2 regions of the Paraburkholderia sp. J69-1 genome follow, and region 1 is predicted to be linked to the other one. Evidence: riboswitches for the same ligand, from Rfam matches in the RefSeq annotation. Region 1 holds a riboswitch; the other holds the start of a gene.
What was found. Region 1 has a riboswitch for thiamine pyrophosphate ahead of U5A67_RS32465 (FAD-dependent oxidoreductase). Riboswitches for the same ligand answer to the same signal wherever they lie in the genome.
Positions count from the first base shown of each region.

Region 2: it holds a riboswitch for thiamine pyrophosphate, as region 1 does, so the genes downstream of both, thiC (phosphomethylpyrimidine synthase ThiC) here and U5A67_RS32465 (FAD-dependent oxidoreductase) in region 1, are expected to answer to the same signal.

Region 1 covers NZ_CAJMZG010000023.1:71,292-81,466, forward strand. Annotated here, with positions in the region: gene mlaD (outer membrane lipid asymmetry maintenance protein MlaD) at 11-616, opposite strand; gene mlaE (lipid asymmetry maintenance ABC transporter permease subunit MlaE) at 713-1,489, opposite strand; gene U5A67_RS32445 (ABC transporter ATP-binding protein) at 1,486-2,307, opposite strand; gene thiE (thiamine phosphate synthase) at 2,488-3,600, opposite strand; gene U5A67_RS32455 (thiazole synthase) at 3,600-4,412, opposite strand; gene thiS (sulfur carrier protein ThiS) at 4,468-4,665, opposite strand; gene U5A67_RS32465 (FAD-dependent oxidoreductase) at 4,760-5,893, opposite strand; TPP riboswitch at 6,183-6,296, opposite strand; gene U5A67_RS32470 (ABC transporter ATP-binding protein/permease) at 6,579-8,336, shown strand; gene U5A67_RS32475 (D-amino acid dehydrogenase) at 8,960-10,175, shown strand, end outside.
Region 2 covers NZ_CAJMZG010000010.1:159,434-169,608, forward strand. Annotated here, with positions in the region: gene U5A67_RS19910 (hypothetical protein) at 1-496, opposite strand, end outside; gene U5A67_RS19915 (glycine zipper 2TM domain-containing protein) at 756-977, opposite strand; gene thiC (phosphomethylpyrimidine synthase ThiC) at 1,206-3,137, opposite strand; TPP riboswitch at 3,248-3,389, opposite strand; gene U5A67_RS19925 (GreA/GreB family elongation factor) at 3,594-4,001, opposite strand; gene U5A67_RS19930 (EamA family transporter) at 4,654-5,649, shown strand; gene U5A67_RS19935 (entericidin A/B family lipoprotein) at 5,847-5,984, opposite strand; gene U5A67_RS19940 (ferritin-like domain-containing protein) at 6,141-6,683, shown strand; gene U5A67_RS19945 (MFS transporter) at 6,724-7,935, opposite strand; gene U5A67_RS19950 (phosphodiesterase) at 8,094-8,921, opposite strand; gene U5A67_RS19955 (ABC transporter ATP-binding protein) at 8,953-9,993, opposite strand; gene U5A67_RS19960 (ABC transporter permease) at 9,990-10,175, opposite strand, start outside.

The sequences.
Region 1 (10,175 bases):
TTTATTCTCCTTATTGGGCCGCCGCGCCGGAGCCTGCCTGCGCTGGCGCCGGGACGGGTGCGGCATTCTCGCCGCCCGCTGCCCCACCGGCCGCCCCGTTCGCGGCCCCGCTGCCTGCGCTGCTACCCGCGCTGCTGCCAGATTTCGCGGCGCCCGAATCGGCCGCCTTGCTGTACAGGAACTGACTGATCAGATTCTCGAGCACGATTGCCGACTGCGTCATCGCAATCGTGTCGCCGTTCTTGAGCATGTCGGTGTCGCCGCCCGGCTCCAGCCCGATGTACTGCTCGCCGAGCAGACCCGACGTCAGGATCTTCGCTGACGTGTCCTTCGGGAACGGGTACTGCTGGTCCAGATTGAGCGTCACGAGCGCCTGATAGGTGTTGGTATCGAAGCCGATCGACGCCACGCGGCCCACCGTCACGCCCGCGCTCTTGACGGGCGCGCGCGGCTTGAGACCGCCGATGTTGTCGAATTTGAGCTTCACGGTGTAGGTCTGCTGGAACGAGAGCGAGCTCATATTGCCGGCCTTCAGCGCGAGAAACAGCAGCGCAACGAAGCCCAGCACCACGAACAAGCCGACCCAGAAGTCGAGAGCAGTCTTTTTCATCGTCATCCCAATGAGAATCCGTTGCGGCGGCGCCCCAAGGCGCCTGCCGCGTGGCCCTGACGCGCCGCCTGAAGAGGACCGGCGCGCCGCGGGCCGAAGCCTTTAGCTGAACATCAGCGCGGTAAGCAGGAAGTCGAGGCCGAGCACCGCAAGCGATGCGTACACGACGGTCTTGGTGGTTGCGCGCGACACGCCTTCGGGCGTGGGCTTCGCTTCGTAACCCTGGTACAGCGCGGTGAACGTCACGGCAAAGCCGAACACGATGCTCTTGATCACGCCGTTGCCCACGTCGGTCCAGACATCGACGCCGCCCTGCATCTGCGACCAGAACGCGCCGGAATCCACGCCGATCAGCAGCACGCCCACCACATAGCCGCCCAGAATGCCGACCGCGCTGAAGATGGCCGCCAGAATGGGCATGGCGACCACGCCCGCCCACATGCGCGGCGCCACCACGATGCGCACGGGGTCGACCGCCATCATTTCCATGGCCGTCAGCTGCTCGCCCGCCTTCATCAAGCCGATTTCAGCGGTAAGCGACGTGCCCGCGCGGCCCGCGAACAGCAGCGCCGTGACCACCGGACCGAGTTCGCGCACCAGCGACAGCGCCACCAGCAGACCGAGCGCCTGCTCCGAACCATAACGGTTGAGCGTGTAATAGCCCTGCAGACCCAGCACGAAGCCGACAAACAGCCCCGACACCGCAATGATCAGCAGCGAATAATTACCGACGAAGTGGATCTGCTTCGTGACAAGACGCGGACGGCGCAGCAGCGGGAAAAATTCCAGCACGAGGCGCACGAAGAAACGCGTGGCGTGGCCCGCGCGCGTAATCGAGTCGAGCACACCGCGCCCGACCGAACTGATAGCGCCGATCATGAACGGCCTCCGCCAATGCCGAAGTCCGCATCGAGCGGCACATTCGTCGGGTAATGAAAGCGGAACGGACCGTCCGGCGCGCCGTCGATGAACTGGCGCACGATCGGATCGGTCGAGGCGCGCAGCTCAGCCGGAGTGCCTTGCGCCTGCACTTTGCCGTTCGCGACGAAATACACGTAATCGGCGATGGCGAACGACTCCGGCACGTCATGCGTAACGAGGATGGACGTCGCGCCCAGCGCGTCGTTCAGCGTGCGGATGAGGTTCGCGGTAATGCCGAGGGAAATCGGGTCGAGCCCGGCGAAAGGCTCGTCGTACATCATGAGTTGCGGATCGAGCGCGATCGCGCGCGCAAGCGCCACGCGGCGCGCCATGCCGCCCGAAATCTCCGACGGCGCGAGATCGCGCGCGCCGCGCAGACCCACGGCGTTGAGCTTCATGAGCACGAGGTCGCGGATCAGTTCTTCGGGGAGATCGGTGTGTTCGCGCAGGGCGAAGGCCACGTTGTCGAACACCGACATATCCGTGAACAGTGCGCCGAACTGGAACAGCATGCCCATTTTGCGGCGCAGCGCGTAAAGGCCTTCGCGCGTCTGCGCGCCGACGTCCTGGCCCTGAAATAGCACCTGGCCGCGCTGCGCGCGCACCAGTCCGCCGATCAGGCGCAGCACCGTAGTCTTGCCGCCGCCCGAGCCGCCCATGACCGCGACCACCTGACCGCGGCCAAAGCGCATGTTCAGTCCGGACAGGACGAGCCGGTCGCTATAGCCGAAGTCGACGTCGCGCAGCTCCAGAAGGGTCTCAGAGGATGAGGGCACGTAAGCTGACAAGTCCATTTACACGAAGGCGGGATTATAGGGCCATCGTGAAATTGATGCCGCGATGCGCCCATGACCGTTTCTTGACGCAGCAGCGCCGTAGGACGCCTGCTGCCGCTCATTCCCCGCCGCTTCGCGCCCCGATTCTGTCGAGGAGCGAAGCGCGGCGAGGCCGGGGCATTATTGCGTAAACGCTTTGCGCAGCGCAGCAACGGCGGCAGCCGGTTCGGCCGCCTCGGTGACGGCGCGCACGACCGCCGCACTGCCCGCGCCGGTGGCGAGCACTTCCGGCAGGACGGCACCGTCGATGCCGCCGATCGCGACCATCGGCACCACGCCTTCGAGCAGTTGCACGTAGCGCTTGAGGCGCTTCATGCCTTGCGGGGCCGTGGGCATTTCCTTGGTCGTGGTGGCGAACACCGCGCCGCACGCGATGTAGCTCGGGCGGAAGTGCAGCGCCGTGAGCATTTCGAAGTACCCGTGCGTGGACAGGCCGAGGCGAATGCCCGATGCCGCCAGCGCGTACAGATCGGCTTCGCGCAGATCTTCCTGGCCGAGGTGGACGCCGTAAGCGCCCGCCGCCATCGCCGCCTGCCAGTGATCGTTGATGAACAGTTGCGCATCGTGCTTGCGGCCAGCCGCGACGCAGCGCTCGATCTCGTGCGTGAGTTCCGCCGAGGCCGTCTTCTTGCTGCGCAACTGCACGGTCTTCACGCCGAAGTCGAGCACGCGCTCGACCCAGTCGGCGCTCGGCAGCACGGGGTACAGGCCGAGCTTTTGCGGGCAGGTCGCGAACGGGCGCGCAGGCGCGTCCGGCAGGCCCAGCACGCGCGGGAAACGTGCGATATCGACGGGCCAGGCGTCGTCTTTCTGTTCGTCGCCGTCACGCCAGGCGAGCGCCAGCACGAGCGCGTCGTGCGGATCGAAACCGCAGTCGAGGAAAGCCGCCAGCGCGGCAATCCAGTCTTCGGCCAGCGAGCCTTGCAGCGCGTAGCGCTCGCCGCCCAGATGCAGCGTCACGAGCGCGGCGGCAGGATCGTCGCCTTTCGCCTCGATCACGCCCGCGCCTTCGGTCATCCAGCGCGCGATGTTTTCCAGATGCGGCGCGGCATCGGTCACGACGATCAGATCGCCGCCGTTGGGCGCGTCCGGCGGCGTGAGGCACAGGCGCCACGGCGCGTGCGTCGCCGGCCAATCGCCCAGCTTCGCGCGGATGCCTTCGGCGGTCTCGGCGAGTTCATCGGCGGGCGGCCAGAACAGTTCGCGGTCTTTCAGTTTCAACGTATTGGTCATTACTTGCCTCCATCCTGGTGCCAGAACGGCATGCCGACGACCGGCGTGCTCGCCACCGCGGCTTCGCGTTCGGCCATCGGCCCGGCGAGATACGCCGTGCGGCCCGCTTCCACGCCCAGCGCGAAGGCGCGCGCCATCGCTTCCGGGTGCGTCGCCTGCGCCACGGCCGTATTGAGCAGCACGCCGTCGAAGCCCCACTCCATCACCTGCGCCGCGTGCGACGGCAGGCCCAGACCCGCATCGACGATCAGCGGCACGTCGGGCAGACGCTCGCGCAGCACGCGCAGGCCGTAGGGATTGATCACGCCCTTGCCGGTGCCGATGGGCGCGCCCCACGGCATCAGCGCTTCGCAACCGGCGTCGAGCAGGCGGCGGCCGATCACGAGGTCTTCGGTGCAATACGGCAGCACCTTGAAGCCGTCTTTCACGAGACGCGCGGCCGCTTCGATCAGGCCGACCGGATCGGGCTGCAGCGTGTAGTCGTCGCCGATCAGTTCGAGCTTGATCCAGTCGGTGTCGAAGACTTCGCGCGCCATGTGGGCCGTGGTCACGGCTTCGTTGACGGTCAGGCAGCCGGCCGTGTTCGGCAGCAGCGGCACGCCATGGCGCTTGAGCAGATCGAAGAAGCCGGCTTCGGCCGTGCCGTCGTTCATCTGGCGGCGCAGCGCGACGGTGATCATGCCGGGGCGCGCAGCTTGCATCGAATCGGACAGCGATTGCAGCGACGGATAGCGCGAGGTGCCGAGCAGCACGCGGCTCTGGAAGGTTTCGCCGTAGAGCGTGAGCGCGTCGGCGGTGTGTTGGGTGGTCATGGCGTGTATTCCTTGGCGGGTGGCGTGGGCAGATCGTCTGGCGCGAGCCGTGCGATCAGCCGCCGGCCACCGGGCTCACGACGTCGAGGCGGTCGCCCGCCGACAGCGTGCGCGCGCCATGCTGGCCGCGCGCGACGAAATCGCCATTCACGGCGACCGCGAACGGCGGCTGCGCGCCAAATGCGGCAAGCGCATCGGCGACGGTCGCGCCCTCGGGCAGCGTGAGCGGCTTCTGGTTGATCTGGATGTCCATGGCGAATCTTTCACTAGCCGTGTAACGGCGTCTGACTACGGTTGAATCGTGCGAGGCAGCAAGCAGCGCGCCCCGATGTATGTGTTCGCGGCGCTCAGGCGTGCGCGGGCGCGGCGTTGCTGTGCTGGGACTGCGCGATGTGCAGCATCGAGGCCCAGCGCGATCCGGCGCGCAGCGCTTCGAAGGCGTCGGCATCGGCGACATGGCCCGCCAGCATGGCTTCGGCCACGCGCACGGCTTCGTCGGCGACGGCGGGCGCGATCATGAAACCGTGGCGATACAGGCCGTTCACGCGCAGCGTCGCGGCGCCGTCCCAGAACAACGCGGGGCGATGGTCGGGCAACGTCGGGCGGCACTGCGAGTTGAGTTCGAGGATGCGCGCCTCGCCGAACGCCGGATGCACGGCGAACGCCGCGCTCAGCAGTTCCAGCGCCGAACGCACGCTGACCGGCGAGCGGTCCTCGCCTTCGATTTCGGTCGCGCCGATCACATAGAGATCGTTCTGCTTGGGCGCGATATAGAGCGGATAGCGCGGATGCAGCAGGCGCACCGGCCGCGTCAGGCCGATGCCCGGCGCGTGCACGCGCGCCACTTCCCCGCGAATGCCGCGCAGCGCGGGCAGCGCGGGCTTGGCGCCCAGACCGCGGCAATCGATCGTCACGCGCGCGGGCGGCAGGTTGGCGTCATCGACGCTCGTGTTCCAGTGCGTCTGCACGCCGCGTTGCGCGAGACCCGCAGCGAGTGCGGCCAGCGCCTGGCGGTTATCGAGCTGGCCTTCGCCGTCGAGCAGCCAGCCGCGCGCGAAACGCCCGGCGAGCGCCGGTTCGGCCGCGTCGAGTTGCGCGCCCTGCAGCGTCGTGAAGTGGGCATCGGCGAGTTCGCGCGGCGCGTTGGCGCGCACGCGGCGCTCGAACAGCGGCGCTTCGGTGCGATCGGCGTGATGCCAGACCACGAGCGTGCCGTTGCGCTGGAAGAAGACGGGTTCGGGCAGTTCGGCCAGGATTTGCGGCCAGGTGTCGAGCGAGGCGACGCCCAGTTCGGTGATCAGCAATTCGGCGACGGCCGCTTCCGCGAGCGGCGCCAGCATGGCGGCCGCGACCCACGCGGCGGCTTCCCCGCCTTCGGGTCCGCCGCGCTCATAGAGCGCCACGCGATGCCCTGCGCCCGCAAGACGCCAGGCGACCAGACGCCCGCTCAACCCGCCGCCAAGAACGGCGAAATCGGGCATAGCCGGTGCGGACGCGCGTGCGCCAGAAACCAGGGAGCGATCGGAATGTAAGTTAGAAGCGGCGGTCATCGTATCCTTTCCGTACGGCAAGAAGCATGCGTACCCAAGGACGAAACCGGCTGGCAAAGCCGGCCGTGCAACCGCGATGGAGCGCGATGACGTATATCGAACGCGCTGCGCCGCGAAGATTGCCCGGCGGGAATCTGGACGCCTGAATAAATCGTTTTCAACCGACGAATACCGTGGCCGCTGCATGGGCCTGCGTGGATCGGCTGAAAAATAGCGCCAGCAAGACTTTCCGGAAACTTCCCGCGCCGGTATTACCCGGATCGGGTGCGAAGGGTCTCTCTCAGCCTCACTGTGGCATGCCCGGCATACCGGTGAAGCACCCCTGTTTCGTCAACGGCCATTAGACCACAAAAGCCGCGCGCGCCGCAAACCGCCGGGGCAGGCGCACAATCACCGCTCTGGCACAATGCGCTGAGCCGGCGCGAGTGCCGGATCGCATTGCGCAGCAAGGCCTCAAGGGGCGAGATTGCTGCACGGTTAAGACTCGTTTAAGCGCTGCGGGACAGAATCCCAGCGCTGTTGAACAACACGCGCACGGCAGCATGCCACCGCATCACACCAGCGATGGCGGGCATCGTCGATTCCGGCCGCGGGCCGGTACAACATCAGGACGCACATGACCAACTCCACTCCCCGCGCCACGCCGGATCAGAACGAGCATCACAAGATCACGGCCTGGAGCCTGATCAAGCCCTACTGGGTCTCCGAGGAACGCTGGATCGCATGGAGCCTGCTCGTCGCGATCATCGTGATGAACCTGCTCGTCGTGTGGATCAACGTGCGGCTCAATAGCTGGAACGCGGACTTCTACAACGCGCTGCAGAACAAGGACGTCAAGCAGTTCCCGCATCTGCTGATGATCTTCACCGTGCTCGCGTTCGGCTTCATCATCCTCGCGGTGTACGGGCGCTATCTGCGCCAGATGCTCGGCTTCCGCTGGCGCCAGTGGCTCACCACGCGCTTTCTGAACGAGTGGCTCGGCCAGGGCGCGTTCTACCGCATCGAGCGCGACCGTCTCGCCGATAACCCCGACCAGCGGATCAGCGACGACCTGCAGTCGTTCGCCACCACCACGCTGTCGCTCACGCTCGATCTGCTTTCGACGGTCGTCACGCTGGTGTCGTTCATCACGATCCTGTGGTCGCTCGCCGGCGCACTGACTTTCTCGCTGGGCGCCACGCCCATCACGATTCCGGGCTACATGGTCTGGGCCGCCGCGCTCTACGCCGTGTTCGGTTCGCTCGTGATCCAGAAGGTCGGCCATCCGCTCGTGTCGATCAACTATCAGCAACAGAAGGTGGAAGCGGACTTCCGCTTCGGCCTGATCCGCCTGCGCGAAAACGCCGAGCAGATCGCGCTGTATGACGGCATGAACACCGAGCGCAGCAACGCGCAGGGCCTGTTCGCGCACATCCGCGAAAACTGGTGGCGCGTGATGAAGTACACCAAGCGCCTCACCTTCGTGCTGAGCTTCTACGGCCAGATCGCCATCATTTTCCCGCTCGTGGTGGCCGCGCCGCGCTACTTCGCGGGCGCCTTCACCTTCGGCGTGCTGATGCAGATCTCGCAGGCCTTCGGCACCGTGAGCGATTCGTTCTCGTGGTTCATCAATAGTTACGCGACCCTCGTCGAATGGCGCGCTACTGTGAACCGTCTGCGCGAATTCGTGCGCGTGGTGCATTCGCCGCGTCTGAAAGAAACCGTCTCGCCGGCCACGGAACACGGCGGCATCAACCTGCATTTCGTCGATGCGAGCCAGCTCAGCACTGAACATCTGAAGCTCGCGCTGCCCAACGGCAAGCCGCTTTCGGAAGTGCGCGACATCGCCATCAAGCCGGGTTCGCGCTGGCTCGTGCGCGGTCCGTCGGGCGCGGGCAAGAGCACGCTGATGCGCGCGCTCGCGGGTCTCTGGCCGTTCGGCGAAGGCTCGATCGACGCGCCGGTGGATGCGCGCATGATGTTCATCCCGCAGCAAAGCTATCTGCCGATCGGCTCGCTCAAGGCGGCGCTCACCTACCCCTCGCCCGCCGACGATTACAGCGACGAAGACTGCCGCGAAGCGCTGCGCGCCTGCCGCCTGGAAGAGTACGCAGAGCGTCTGGGCGAGTCTGCGCACTGGTCGCGCGTGCTCTCGCCGGGCGAACAGCAACGCCTCGCCGGCGCGCGCGTGCTGCTGCACAAGCCCGACTATCTGTTCCTCGACGAAGCGACCAGCGCGCTCGATCCCGATAACGAAGGGCGTCTGTACAAGCTCTTCGTCGAGCGTCTGCCGAAGGCGGCGATCGTGAGCGTCGCGCATCGCGAATCGCTTTCGGCGTATCACCACGAAACGCTCGAAATCGAGCGCTCGCCGGAAGAGCGCGTCGCCGCGTGATCGATACGTAAGTGGAGCGCCCGGCGTTCCTGCGAAAAACCCATTTGCGCTCAACCACACGCGGTTGAGCGCAAGCAGCGAGCGACACGCGTTCGCTCGCGATCCAGCTTCCCTCCCCGGCCCGCACGCGGCCACGGCGTTCGCCGACACCCCGCTTTCAACGCCCCTCGCCTCGACGGCGCATCGCACCGTAAAATAGCCGGCATTCTGACGGACGTCGCATCGCGCGCTGTCAGGCAAAGATCGGCCACCCACCGCCCCACCGGTCGTGGCCCGCACAACAAACGAGGGGGAGACGAAGCGCGATGCGCTCATTCCAATGGTTCAGTAGACTGAACAACCACGAGCGCCGCCTGCTCGACGCCGGTTCCCGCGGCGATGCCGTGGCCGCGTTCGACTCCACAAAGCAAGCGGCACAGTGGCCGGTGCGGGTTATCTGCTCGTGATCGTTTCCGCACTGTGCCTGCCCGAAACCAAAGGCAAGGTGCTGGAGCCCGCCAGCGACAAAAACCGCCTGCCTGCGCCCGCTCAACCTTCTGCCGATTCCACTGCACAATGAGTCTGAACGTGCTGCAATATCGTCTGTCCCCAATGCAACCACGGCTCCGACCGCTACGTCCGGCATGAAAACGATCGTCCTCGGCGCCGGTGTTATCGGTGTCGCCACTGCTTATTATTTGAGCGAACGAGGCTGCGACGTCACGGTCATCGAGCGCGAGCCTGGTGTCGCGCTCGGCACGAGCTTCGGCAACGCGGGCGTGATCGCGCCGGGCTACGTTACGCCGTGGGCGGCGCCGGGCATGCCGGGCAAGCTCATCCAATACCTGCTCAAGCCCACTTCGCCGCTGATCTTCCGGCCTGCGCTCGACACCGCGCAGTGGCGCTGGATCGCGCGCTGGCTGCGCGAATGCGACCTTGCGCGTTTTCGCGTCAACAAGCAGCGGATGCAGCGCATCGCGTACTACAGCCGCGAGTGTCTGCACGCGTTTCGCGCGCAGCATGCGTTCGAGTACGGACGCAGCCAGGGCTATCTGCAACTCTTTCGCAGCGACTACGACGTCGAACTCGCGCAACCGGCGCTGGCCGTGCTGCGCGACGCGGGCATCGCCTGGCGCGAACTGGATGCCGTGGCCTGCGCGCAGGTCGAACCGGGCCTCGCGTGGTCGCGCACAAAACCCGTCGCCGGCATCTATCTGCCCGACGACGAAGCCGGCGACTGCGCCCGCTTCACGCGCGAGTTGCGCGCCGTGTGCGAGAGCAAGGGCGTGAAGTTCGTCTTCGATACCGAAGTGCTCGCGCTCGAAGCCGCGGGCGGCAAGATCACGGGCGTGCGCGTGCGGCCCGTGCCGGGACGCGAGGCGCGCAATCGCCGCGAGCAGCGCCGCGCGCCCGCCGAAGTGCTGCGCCCGGCCGATCTCAGCGAACCGGCGGCCAATGCCGCGCCGCAGTCGCTCGCCGCGGACACCGTGGTGGTCGCGCTGGGCGTGGAAAGCGCCGCGCTGGTCGCGCCGCTGGGCGTGCGCGTGCCGCTGTATCCGGTGAAGGGGTATTCGGCCACGCTGCCGGTCGTCGACGAACAAAAAGCGCCGCGCGCCGCGCTCATGGACGAGTCGCTCAAGACCGCGATCACGCGCTTCGGGCCGTATCTGCGCGTGGCGGGCACGGCGGAACTCGGCAACCATCGCACGACGCTGCGCGAGCAGGCCTTGCAGACGCTCATGAAAGTGCTCGACGACTGGTTCCCGCATGCGGCGACGCCTTCGTCGGCGCAATTCTGGGTCGGACGCCGGCCGATGGTGCCGGACGGCGCGCCGCTGCTGGGCACGTCGGGCGTCGACG
Region 2 (10,175 bases), on a different contig from region 1:
CGCCATAGCCGCCATGGCCCCAGTAGCCGCGTCCCCAGTAACCGCCGCCGCCCCAGAAGCCGACGCCGATCGAAACCGCCGGTGCGCCCCAGCCCCAACCGGAATAGCCGTAGTACGCGGGATAAGGGTAATAGGCCGGATAGGCCGGATAGACCTGCCACGCCGGCACTGCGACCGCAACGGGCGGCGAGGGATAAAGCGGTCCTGGATATTGAGCATCCGCGACGGCAGCGGGCGCAGGGTTGGGGCGCGCGTAGGTTTGCGTAACGGTGCGCGTCGTCGTTGAGCCTGCAACGGCCACGGCGGTTTCCTGCTGCGTGCTGGCGGCGGGAACGGTAGGGTAATAACCCGGGTAGTAATACGGCGACCAGGCCGAGTACCCGTAAGGCGTGTAGTAATAGCAACCCGAGAGCGCGAGCAGCGCGCCGGTAGCGCACACGATCGCCGCCGTTCTGAGCGGACGGCACAGCGCGCGAGTAGAAAGCGGGGATTTCATGGCGACTCCAGACGAACGCTTCAGGCTATCACGCCTGAACAATCGCGCCATGTGTGAACGCAAAAACGGCACATGCCCCTGCAGGAGCACGTGCCGCATATCCTCTCTGAAGCCGTGTGACCGGCCAATCTGCCTGTTGTATTTTGTTGCTCTTTTTAGCGGCTTTCGTACTGCACATAGCGTGACGAAAAAGCGTGACGAAAGGATCGTCTATACGGGATGCCAGCCGTCACGCAGTCACGTATTCCGGCGCGAAACCTTACTTGCCAACCTGATTGCCGATAATGCCGCCGACTGCGGCGCCGCCCACGGTAGAAAGCGCGCTGCCGCCGATCACGGCGCCAGCGGCACCGCCGACACCTGCGCCAATGGCAGTGTCACGGTCGCGTCGGGACATGTTGTCGCAAGCGCTCAGACTGCCGATCACGGCAACGAGCGTAGCCACGGTGAAGAGGGTACGGGTGCGAGCGAAGTTTTTCATGTTCGACTCCAGCTATAGGGGGTATCCGGTGCAAAGCGAGTCGCATAAATCGCGCCCAGTTCGCACCTCCAGTACACCCATGCTAGCCACGCCCTCCGTATCCGGGTGTGTGCGCTTGTCAGCGAGTTGTCGGAGTCGTTAAAAAGTGTTTCGGTGTGGAAAACATCATTCGCTGCGCTGCACGATACGTCAGCTCATCGTGCAGCGCAGCGAAAGGGCGTTCTCGCCTTACTGGCGCTGATAAATCTCCGCGCCTTGCTTGACGAATTCCACCGCCTTCACTTCCATGCCCTTTTTCAGGGCTTCTGCGTCGCTGACGCCTTGTTTGGCCGCGAAGTCGCGCACGTCCTGCGTGATCTTCATCGAGCAGAAGTGCGGGCCGCACATCGAGCAGAAATGCGCGACCTTGGCCGAGTCCTTGGGCAGCGTTTCGTCGTGGAATTCACGTGCCTTGTCCGGGTCGAGGCCGATGTTGAACTGGTCTTCCCAACGGAACTCGAAACGCGCCTTCGACAAGGCGTTGTCACGCACCTGCGCGCCCGGATGACCCTTGGCCAGATCGGCCGCATGCGCCGCGAGCTTGTACGTGATGATGCCTTCCTTCACGTCGTCCTTGTTCGGCAGGCCAAGGTGTTCCTTCGGCGTGACGTAGCAGAGCATCGCCGTGCCGAACCAGCCGATCATCGCCGCGCCGATGCCCGAGGTGATGTGATCGTAGCCCGGCGCGATATCGGTCGTGAGCGGCCCGAGCGTGTAGAACGGCGCTTCGTCGCACCATTCCAGCTGCAGGTCCATGTTTTCCTTGATGAGCTGCATCGGCACATGGCCGGGGCCTTCGATCATTACCTGTACGTCGTGCTTCCACGCGATCTGCGTGAGCTCGCCCAGTGTTTTGAGTTCGCCCAGTTGCGCTTCGTCGTTGGCGTCGTAGATCGAGCCGGGGCGCAGGCCGTCGCCCAGCGAAAAGCTCACGTCGTATTCCTTCATGATTTCGCAGATCTCTTCGAAATGCTCGTAAATGAAGGACTCCTTGTGATGTGCGAGACACCACTTGGCCATGATCGAGCCGCCGCGCGACACGATGCCCGTCATGCGGTTGGCCGTCAGCGGCACGTATTGCAGACGCACGCCCGCGTGAATCGTGAAGTAATCGACGCCTTGCTCGGCCTGTTCGATCAGCGTGTCGCGGAACATCTCCCACGTCAGGTCTTCGGCCTTGCCGTTGACCTTTTCGAGCGCCTGATAGATCGGCACCGTGCCGATCGGCACCGGCGAATTGCGGATGATCCACTCGCGCGTTTCGTGAATGTGCTTGCCGGTCGACAGATCCATCACCGTGTCGCCGCCCCAGCGGATCGCCCAGGTCATCTTGTCGACTTCCTCGCCGATCGAGGACGTCACCGCCGAATTGCCGATATTCGCGTTGATCTTCACGAGGAAGTTACGGCCGATGATCATCGGCTCGCTTTCCGGGTGGTTGATGTTGGCGGGAATGATCGCGCGGCCGCGGGCGATTTCTTCGCGCACGAATTCCGGCGTGATTTCCTTGAGCGCATCCTTGCCGAAGGCAGCGGCACCGAACGCCTGGCCCGGATGCTGGCGGCCCATCATGGCGGCGAGCTTCGCGCCGTTCGGGCCGCTGGTCTTGAGGCTTTCGAGGTATTCGGCGCGGCGCTGGTTTTCGCGGATGGCGATGTATTCCATCTCGGGCGTGATGATGCCCTGACGCGCGTAGTGCATCTGCGTGACGTTCTTGCCCGCTTGTGCGCGGCGCGGCGTGCGGTGCAGGCCGGGGAAACGCAGCTCGGCGGTGGCCGGATCGGCGGCGCGCTCGCGGCCGTAATCGGAGGAGAGACCGGGCAGCGCTTCGGTGTCGCCGCGCTTTTCGATCCATGCCTGACGCACGGCGGGCAAGCCTGCGCGAATGTCGATCTTCGCTTCGGGATCGGTGTACGGACCCGAGGTGTCGTAGACGTAGATCGGCGGATTCTTTTCGCCGCCGAAGCCCGTGGGCGTATCGGCCTGCGTGATCTCGCGCATCGGCACGCGGATGTCCGGCTGCGAACCGGTCACGTAGATCTTGCGGGAATTGGGCAGCGGCGCAATCGCGGCTTCGTCGACGTGCGCGTTGGCGGAAATGAACTTGGGATTCGCGTTCATGCGTCTCTCTCCATGCAATGCAAAGTGGGAACTACGGCTTCGCAGGAGACGAGACGGAACGTGGACGGACCTCGCAATGAGGATGGGTGCAGGCGGTAATGCGTGTCTTGCTGCAAGGTCCGGACGCTTCCCTGCGCTGGCATTATCCAGATCAGGTTCAAAGGGTATTTCTCACCCGCGAAATACGCTGCCTGACGCTATTCGTGTGAACAGTTCGAAGCGGCGCATAACGCAGGACCCCCGCGTAAGCAGGCCAAACGATACACCGCGCTGCGACACTCTGGCAAGTGCCTTTGCGCGAGGGAATGTGCTGCGTACACGCGGAATTCGCGCGCGCGACCTATATAGGAGAGAACGCGTTTTTGACGCGAAAAAGGGCGAAAAACGAGGCGAAAAAACTTCTCGATGGACTGCGCCGGGCGCCTCGGCGGGCTCGTTGACCGGCGCAATCGCGCATCACAGCACGAAGTCGTCGGCGGCTTCGGGCTGGAACAGGATGCGCGAAATTTTCAGCGTTTCGACGGCGCCGCTGGGCGGTGTGAAGCGCACGGTTTCGCCGCGTTTCGCGCCGAGCAGCGCCAGTCCTGCGGGCGAAAACACGTTGAGACGGCCTTGATCGACGCTGGCGTTGGCCGGGTAGACGACCGTCCAGGTGACGGCTTCGCCAGTGCGATCGCTCACCAGCGTGACCTGCGAATTCATGGTGACGATATTGGCGGCAATTTCGCGCGAATCGACGATCTCGGCGCGTTCGAGCAGTTCGTCGAGCATCAGTTGGCGCGCGGGCGCGGCGCCGGTTTCGGCGGCGCATTTTTCGAGGCGGGCGAGATCGAGCTCGGTCAGATAACGGATTTTCTTCGACATGGGATTCTCCTTTGCGATCCAGATGAAGCGGCCTTCAGGGAAGGCCTCGATAGGGCGTACGGGATCGGCCCGGAGCCCGACTGAACGGCTCCGGCAAAGGAGGGTGGTTCAGTGCGGACGCCGGGCGAAGGCGAGCGGGGCCGGCAGGCCGGAAGGGCGTCGCAGCGCGCACGCGCGCGCCGCCACCGGGCGCGCGGCGCGCGGTGGAAGCGAGGCGAAAAACGCAGGCAGCGGACGCATGATGAATGTAATGACAATGAAAGAATGTGACATCCTAGCACGGTCTCAAAATGGCGCATCGACCTGGCATGAAGCGACGGTTTTCTGTCTTCGCACGACATCGCTGCGCCCTTATTTCGCGACCGTTGCGCGCGCGCTGCGCGTCGGCGCATAAAGCACGTTCGCGGCGTCCGCAACGCGGCGCCTTGTTGCATAATGCGTGGCGCCCGTTCCGGGTATTTCGGGCGGCTTTCGACCGGCTTGCAATTTCCTGTGTGGCTTGGTCGTGTGCTGCTCTGGTGCGCTTACTTTCGCGTCTCCTACTCTCTCTCGTCGCCTCCATCATGCCGTCGCGCTTTATTCGTCCCGTCCCTGGTCTGGCGGGGCGTTCGCGGTTAGCCCTCTGGTTTGTCTCCCGTTCTGCGGCGGTGCAATGACGATGCCGCCCCGTTTGCCTTCCGGTTCGTCCATCAGCCCGTATTTGCGCGGTTTCCTGCAGTTGCTCGGCACACTAGGCGCGCACAGCTGGCGTCTCGCGCGCAGCGTGCGGCTGCCGCAGACGCGCGGCGGTCGCGTCGCGCTGGCGCTGGCCGTCGTGTACTTCGTCTGGGGTTCGACCTATCTCGCCGTGCATGTGGCGCTCGAATCGTTCCCGCCGCTGCTGCTCTCCGGGCTGCGTAACCTGCTGGCGGGCATCGGCCTGTTCGTATTCGCGATGCGACGGCGCCCCGTCATGCCCACGCTCACGCAGATCCGCAATGCCGGCGTGGTCGGCACGATGCTCGTGGGGCTGTCGAGCGGCATGCTGGCCTACGGCATGCGCACGGTCGGCACCGGCACGGCGGCGGTGATGGTCGCAACGGTGCCCTTGTTCGCCACGCTGATCGCGGCGGCTGCCGGGCGGCGCGTCGCCAAAGGCGAATGGGCCGCGGTGGGGCTGGGCCTTGTCGGCATCGCGATCCTGAGCCACGGCGGCGGCGCAAGCGGAACGGCCGGCGGCAGTCTGGCGATTCTGGGCGGCGCGTTGTTCTGGGCGATCGGCGCGCATCTGGCCGGGCGGCTCGAATTGCCTGCCGATCTCTTTATCGCCACGGCACTGCAGATTGGCCTGGGCGGCGGGATTTCGACGCTCGTGGCGATCGTCACCGGCGAGCGCATGGGCGCGCTGCATTTTGTGCCGTTCGTCGCCTTTGGCTATCTGATGCTGATCGGTACGATGGCCGCGTATGTTGCCTACGGTTATCTGATCCGCAATACCAGCCCGATCGTGGCCAGTAGCTGCATGTATGTGAATCCAGTGGTGGCAGTGGCGTTGGGCGCGCTCACGCTGGGCGAACCGATTACCCATTCCACGATCATCGCGACCGTGCTGATTCTGGGCAGCGTGGGCCTTTCGTTCGTATTCGACGATCGTCGGCGCGCGTCATGAAGGTCTTTCTGCCACATTTCGCAGGCTGCGAAAATCATTCGGATTGCAGATTAACCCGATTAACGGCGCTGTCCAATAACGCCATTTAACGCGATCCGGCGCTGCCTGAAAAGGCAGCGCCGAACGCGCAGCGAGTGCATTTCAACGGCACTCAACCGCCGTTTCCATACCCCGCATATCACGCCTGCCGAGCCGCGTTACTTGGCTTGCTCGGCGGTATTCGTGATGGCGTGACCGCCCGCGGACATATCCTGGCCAGCGCCTGCAACGGTGTTGCAGGCCGCCAGCGCCGCGGCCGACGCGGCAACGAGAAGCAAGGCAATCAGGCGTTTCATGAGGGAATCTCCACGGATTAAGGGAGACCTCCTACAGCACGCCGCGTGCCTGACCTCCGTGCGAACCCGTGCAGCACGCGTGCAACGCCTTCAGGCCCACCCTTTGCGCTTGGGACGGACAGCAGTCAGTCGTCCCCACCGTTCAAGGAGAGTCAGATGTCGAAGTCACACGCTGCGTTTGAATTTGACCTGAAGCGCGTGCGCGAAGAGGCGCGCCGCAATCTGGATCAGGGTTCCGTCACCCCGAGCTATCGTGCCGATCGCGAGGCCGTGCTCAAGCTCCTCAACGATTCGCTCGCCACCGAACTGGTCTGCGTGCTGCGCTACAAGCGCCACTATTTCATGGCGAAGGGCATCGAATCGGAAGCCGTTGCGGCCGAATTTCTCGAGCATGCCAACGAAGAACAGCAGCACGCGGACATGCTAGCCGCGCGCATCGTGCAACTGGGCGGCGAGCCGGATTTCGCGCCCGCGCACCTGAGCGAGCGCTCGCATTCGGAATACAAGGAAGGCAAGGATCTGCACGACATGATCCGCGAAAACCTGATTGCCGAGCGCATCGCCATCGATAGTTATCGCGCGATCATCCAGTATCTCGGCGATACCGACACCACCACGCGCCGCATCTTCGAAGAGATTCTGGCGGTGGAGGAGGAGCACGCCGACGATATGACCGATCTGCTCGATTCGGGCCGTTAGGCCCGGCGCTGTGCGACTGGATCGGCGAATGAAACGGTGATCAAAGCGCCTGCGCGCTCGCGTCCAGACGCGGGCGCGTGGCGAAATGAATCCACGCGGCGAGCGCGCTGAATGCGAGCCCGGCCACGCACATGCCCACCCAGCCGAAGGCGTGCCACGTGGCCGCGCCGACGGCCGAGCCGGTTGCGCCGCCGATGAAGTAGCACACCATGAACACGGTATTCACGCGGCTGCGCGCTTCGGGGCGCAGCGCGTAAATGCGCGACTGGTTCGAGATCTGGGCGGCCTGCACACCCACGTCGAGCACCACCACGCCGATCACGAGTCCGATCAGGCTCTTGCCCGAGAACGCGAAAATCACGAATGCGATGGCGATCAGCGCGATCGACAGCGTGATGACGGCACGCGGGCCGCGTTTATCGGCGGAACGGCCGGCCCACGGCGCGGCCAGCGCGCCCGCCGCACCGACGATGCCGAACAGCCCCGCAACCTGCGGCCCGAGATGGAACGGCTCGCCCGCGAGCAGCAGCGTGAGCACGGGCCAGAACAGGCTGAAGGCGGCGAAGAGACACGCGCCTGTTGCCGACGCTTCGCGCAGGCCGCGCAACTCCACCACCAGATGCCACATCGAGCCGATCAGCTTGCCGTAGCTGAGCGTCGAAGTCGGCTTGCTCTTCGGCAACTTCTTGACGATGACCACCGCAAGCAGGAGCAGCGCGATGATCGACGCGCCAAACACCGCGCGCCAGCCGAAGTACTGTCCGACAAAACCGGCCGCCGTGCGCGCGAGCAGAATGCCGAGCAGCAGCCCGCTCATCACCGTGCCGACCGCATGGCCGCGCGCTTCGGGCGGCGCGAGTTCGGCCGAAAACGGCACCGCCTGCTGCGCGATGGTCGACAGCACGCCGATGGCGAGACTCGCGCCGATCAGCACGGGCAGCGTCGGTGCGAAGGTCGCGGCCAGCAGCGCGAGGCAAAGCAGGCCGATCTGCAGAAGGATGATGCGGCGGCGGTCGAAGCGGTCGCCCAGCGGCGCGAGCAGCAGCATGCCGGCGGCGTAGCCGAGTTGCGTCGAGGCCGGCACGGCGCCGATCCAGGCCGCGCCGGACGGGAATGCCTTGCGGAAGTCGTCGAGCAGCGGCTGGTTGTAGTAGATGTTCGCGACCGAGATGCCCGCGATGGTGGCGAGCAGGAGCAACAGGCCGCGCAGCGACTGGCTTTCGCCAGCGGATGCGGAATCGGGTGTGGACATGGACACGGGGCTACGAGCGCGGGCAAAGCCCGCCAGAACGGGAAAGTGCGGAACAGCGGCCCGGACGAACCGGGGCGTGCCGATGATACCGGAGCCCGTGGGTTCGTGCTGGCGGCCGCTTCCGTGGCGATGCCGACCGATGCCGCCCGCCTGCCGCGTCAGGCGATCAGTTCGCCCGACGGCTCGTGGAACGGGTAGGGGCCGTCCGCATCGTCGACATAGGCGTGATGGGTGACGATGCCGCGCGCCGCGTCGTAGCGATGCAGCGCGAACGCGGGCGGCTCGAGCGTAAAGGTGGAAGGCGCATCCGGCGCGAGATCGAGCGTCACCTGATGCGCGGGCGCCGGCACGGCACTGGCGATGGTGCCGCCAAAGCGCACGAACATCGGCCGGTGCACGTGGCCGCAGAGCACGCGCTCGACGTTCGGGTGGCGCGCGATCAGCGCTTCGAGCGCACGCGCGGCGGTTTCGTCCAGGCGGATCGAGTCCATATGGGCGATGCCGCAATCGAAGGGCGGATGATGCAGCGCGACGATCACCGGTTTGCCGCGCGCCGCGTCCAGCTGCTGTTCGAGCCACGTCAGCCGGGCCGCGCAAAGCGTGCCGCCGCTCTCGCCGGGCGACATCGAATCGAGCGCGATCAGGCGCAGCGGCCCGAGATCGATGGCGTATTGCACGAACTCGCCGCCTGCACGCAACTCCGCGCGCTCCGGGAACACTTCGCGCAGCCCTTCGCGGCCGTCGTGATTGCCGATCAGCACCCAGCAAGGCATGCGCAACGGCGCGAGCAGCGTCTTGAGATGGCGATATTCGTCGGCGTGGCCGCGATCGACCAGATCGCCGGTCACGAGCACGGCATCCGGGCGCGGCGAGAGCGCATTCAGGCGCTCGACCGTGCGTGTGAGACTGGCGGCCGTATCGACGCGCCGATACGCGAGCGCGCCCGGTTCCTTGATGTGCAGATCGCTGATTTGCGCGAGCAGCATGGTGACCTCGATCAATTCTCGATTGTAAAAATTACGCGAGCGCGATGAGCGCTTCGGGCGCGATGGCAATGCCCACGCGCGTGCCGCGCGCGAGTTCGATGCGACCGGCGACATCGACGAAAAGCGCATCGGGCGCGGCGCCGCCGATGGTCAGCCGCGTGCGCTCGCCGAGGAAGGTCGCCTGTTCGATTACGCCGCGCAGCGGCGCGTGGGCGGGATCGGCGAGCGTGGCGTCTTCGGGGCGGAAGAACAGTTCGGCCGCGCCCGAAGCGGGGCGCGCGCTGGCGTCGAGCGTGCCGCCCGAAGTCACGAGCGCGCCGTCGCGCCATTGTCCTGCGATCCGGTTGAGCGTGCCGACGAACTGCGCGACCGCGCGGCTCGCGGGCTGGTAATAGATCTCGCGCGGCGTGCCGATCTGCTCGATGCGGCCCGCGCTCATCACGACGATGCGGTCGCCCAGCTCCATCGCCTCGGCCTGATCGTGCGTGACGTAGACCGTGGTGACGCCCAGCTCGCGCAGCAGCGTGTTCATCTCGCCGCGCAGTGCATCGCGCAAACGCGCGTCGAGCGCGGTGAGCGGCTCGTCGAGCAGCAGCACGCGCGGACGCGGCGCGAGCGCGCGCGCCAGGGCGACACGCTGGCGCTGCCCGCCCGAAAGCTGGCCGATGGGTTTCTCGGCGTGGGCTTCGAGACGCATCATGGCGAGCAGTTCGTCCACGCGCGCGCGGGCGTCGGCGGCGGGAACGCGGGCGATCTTCAGACCGTAGCCGATATTGCCGCGCACGTTCAGGTTCGGAAACAGCGCGTAGTTCTGGAACACCATGCCGACCTTGCGGCGCTCGATGGGCAGCGCGGTGACGTCGTCGTCGCCGAATTGCACGCGGCCGCCCGCATCGGGCGTTTCAAGGCCGGCGATCAAACGCAGCGTCGTGGTCTTGCCGCAGCCCGACGGGCCGAGCAGCACCAGCGTTTCCCCCGCGTCAATCGACAGATCGAGCGGTTCCAGCACGCGGGCCCCGCGATAGGTCTTGCCGCATTGCGTGAGCGCAATCGGCATCGAATCGAGTTTCATTGGGAATCCTGATGAGTGTGCTTTGCGGCTTGATCACGCTTGCGTGTGCCCGTGCCCGGCGTCTGTGCGCCGAACCATTGCATCGCCACGAGTAGCGGCATCGTCATCACGAAGAAGAGCAGGGTGTAAGCGCTGCCGATCTCGATACGCATCGACGCATAGGTATCGGCGAGGCCGACGGG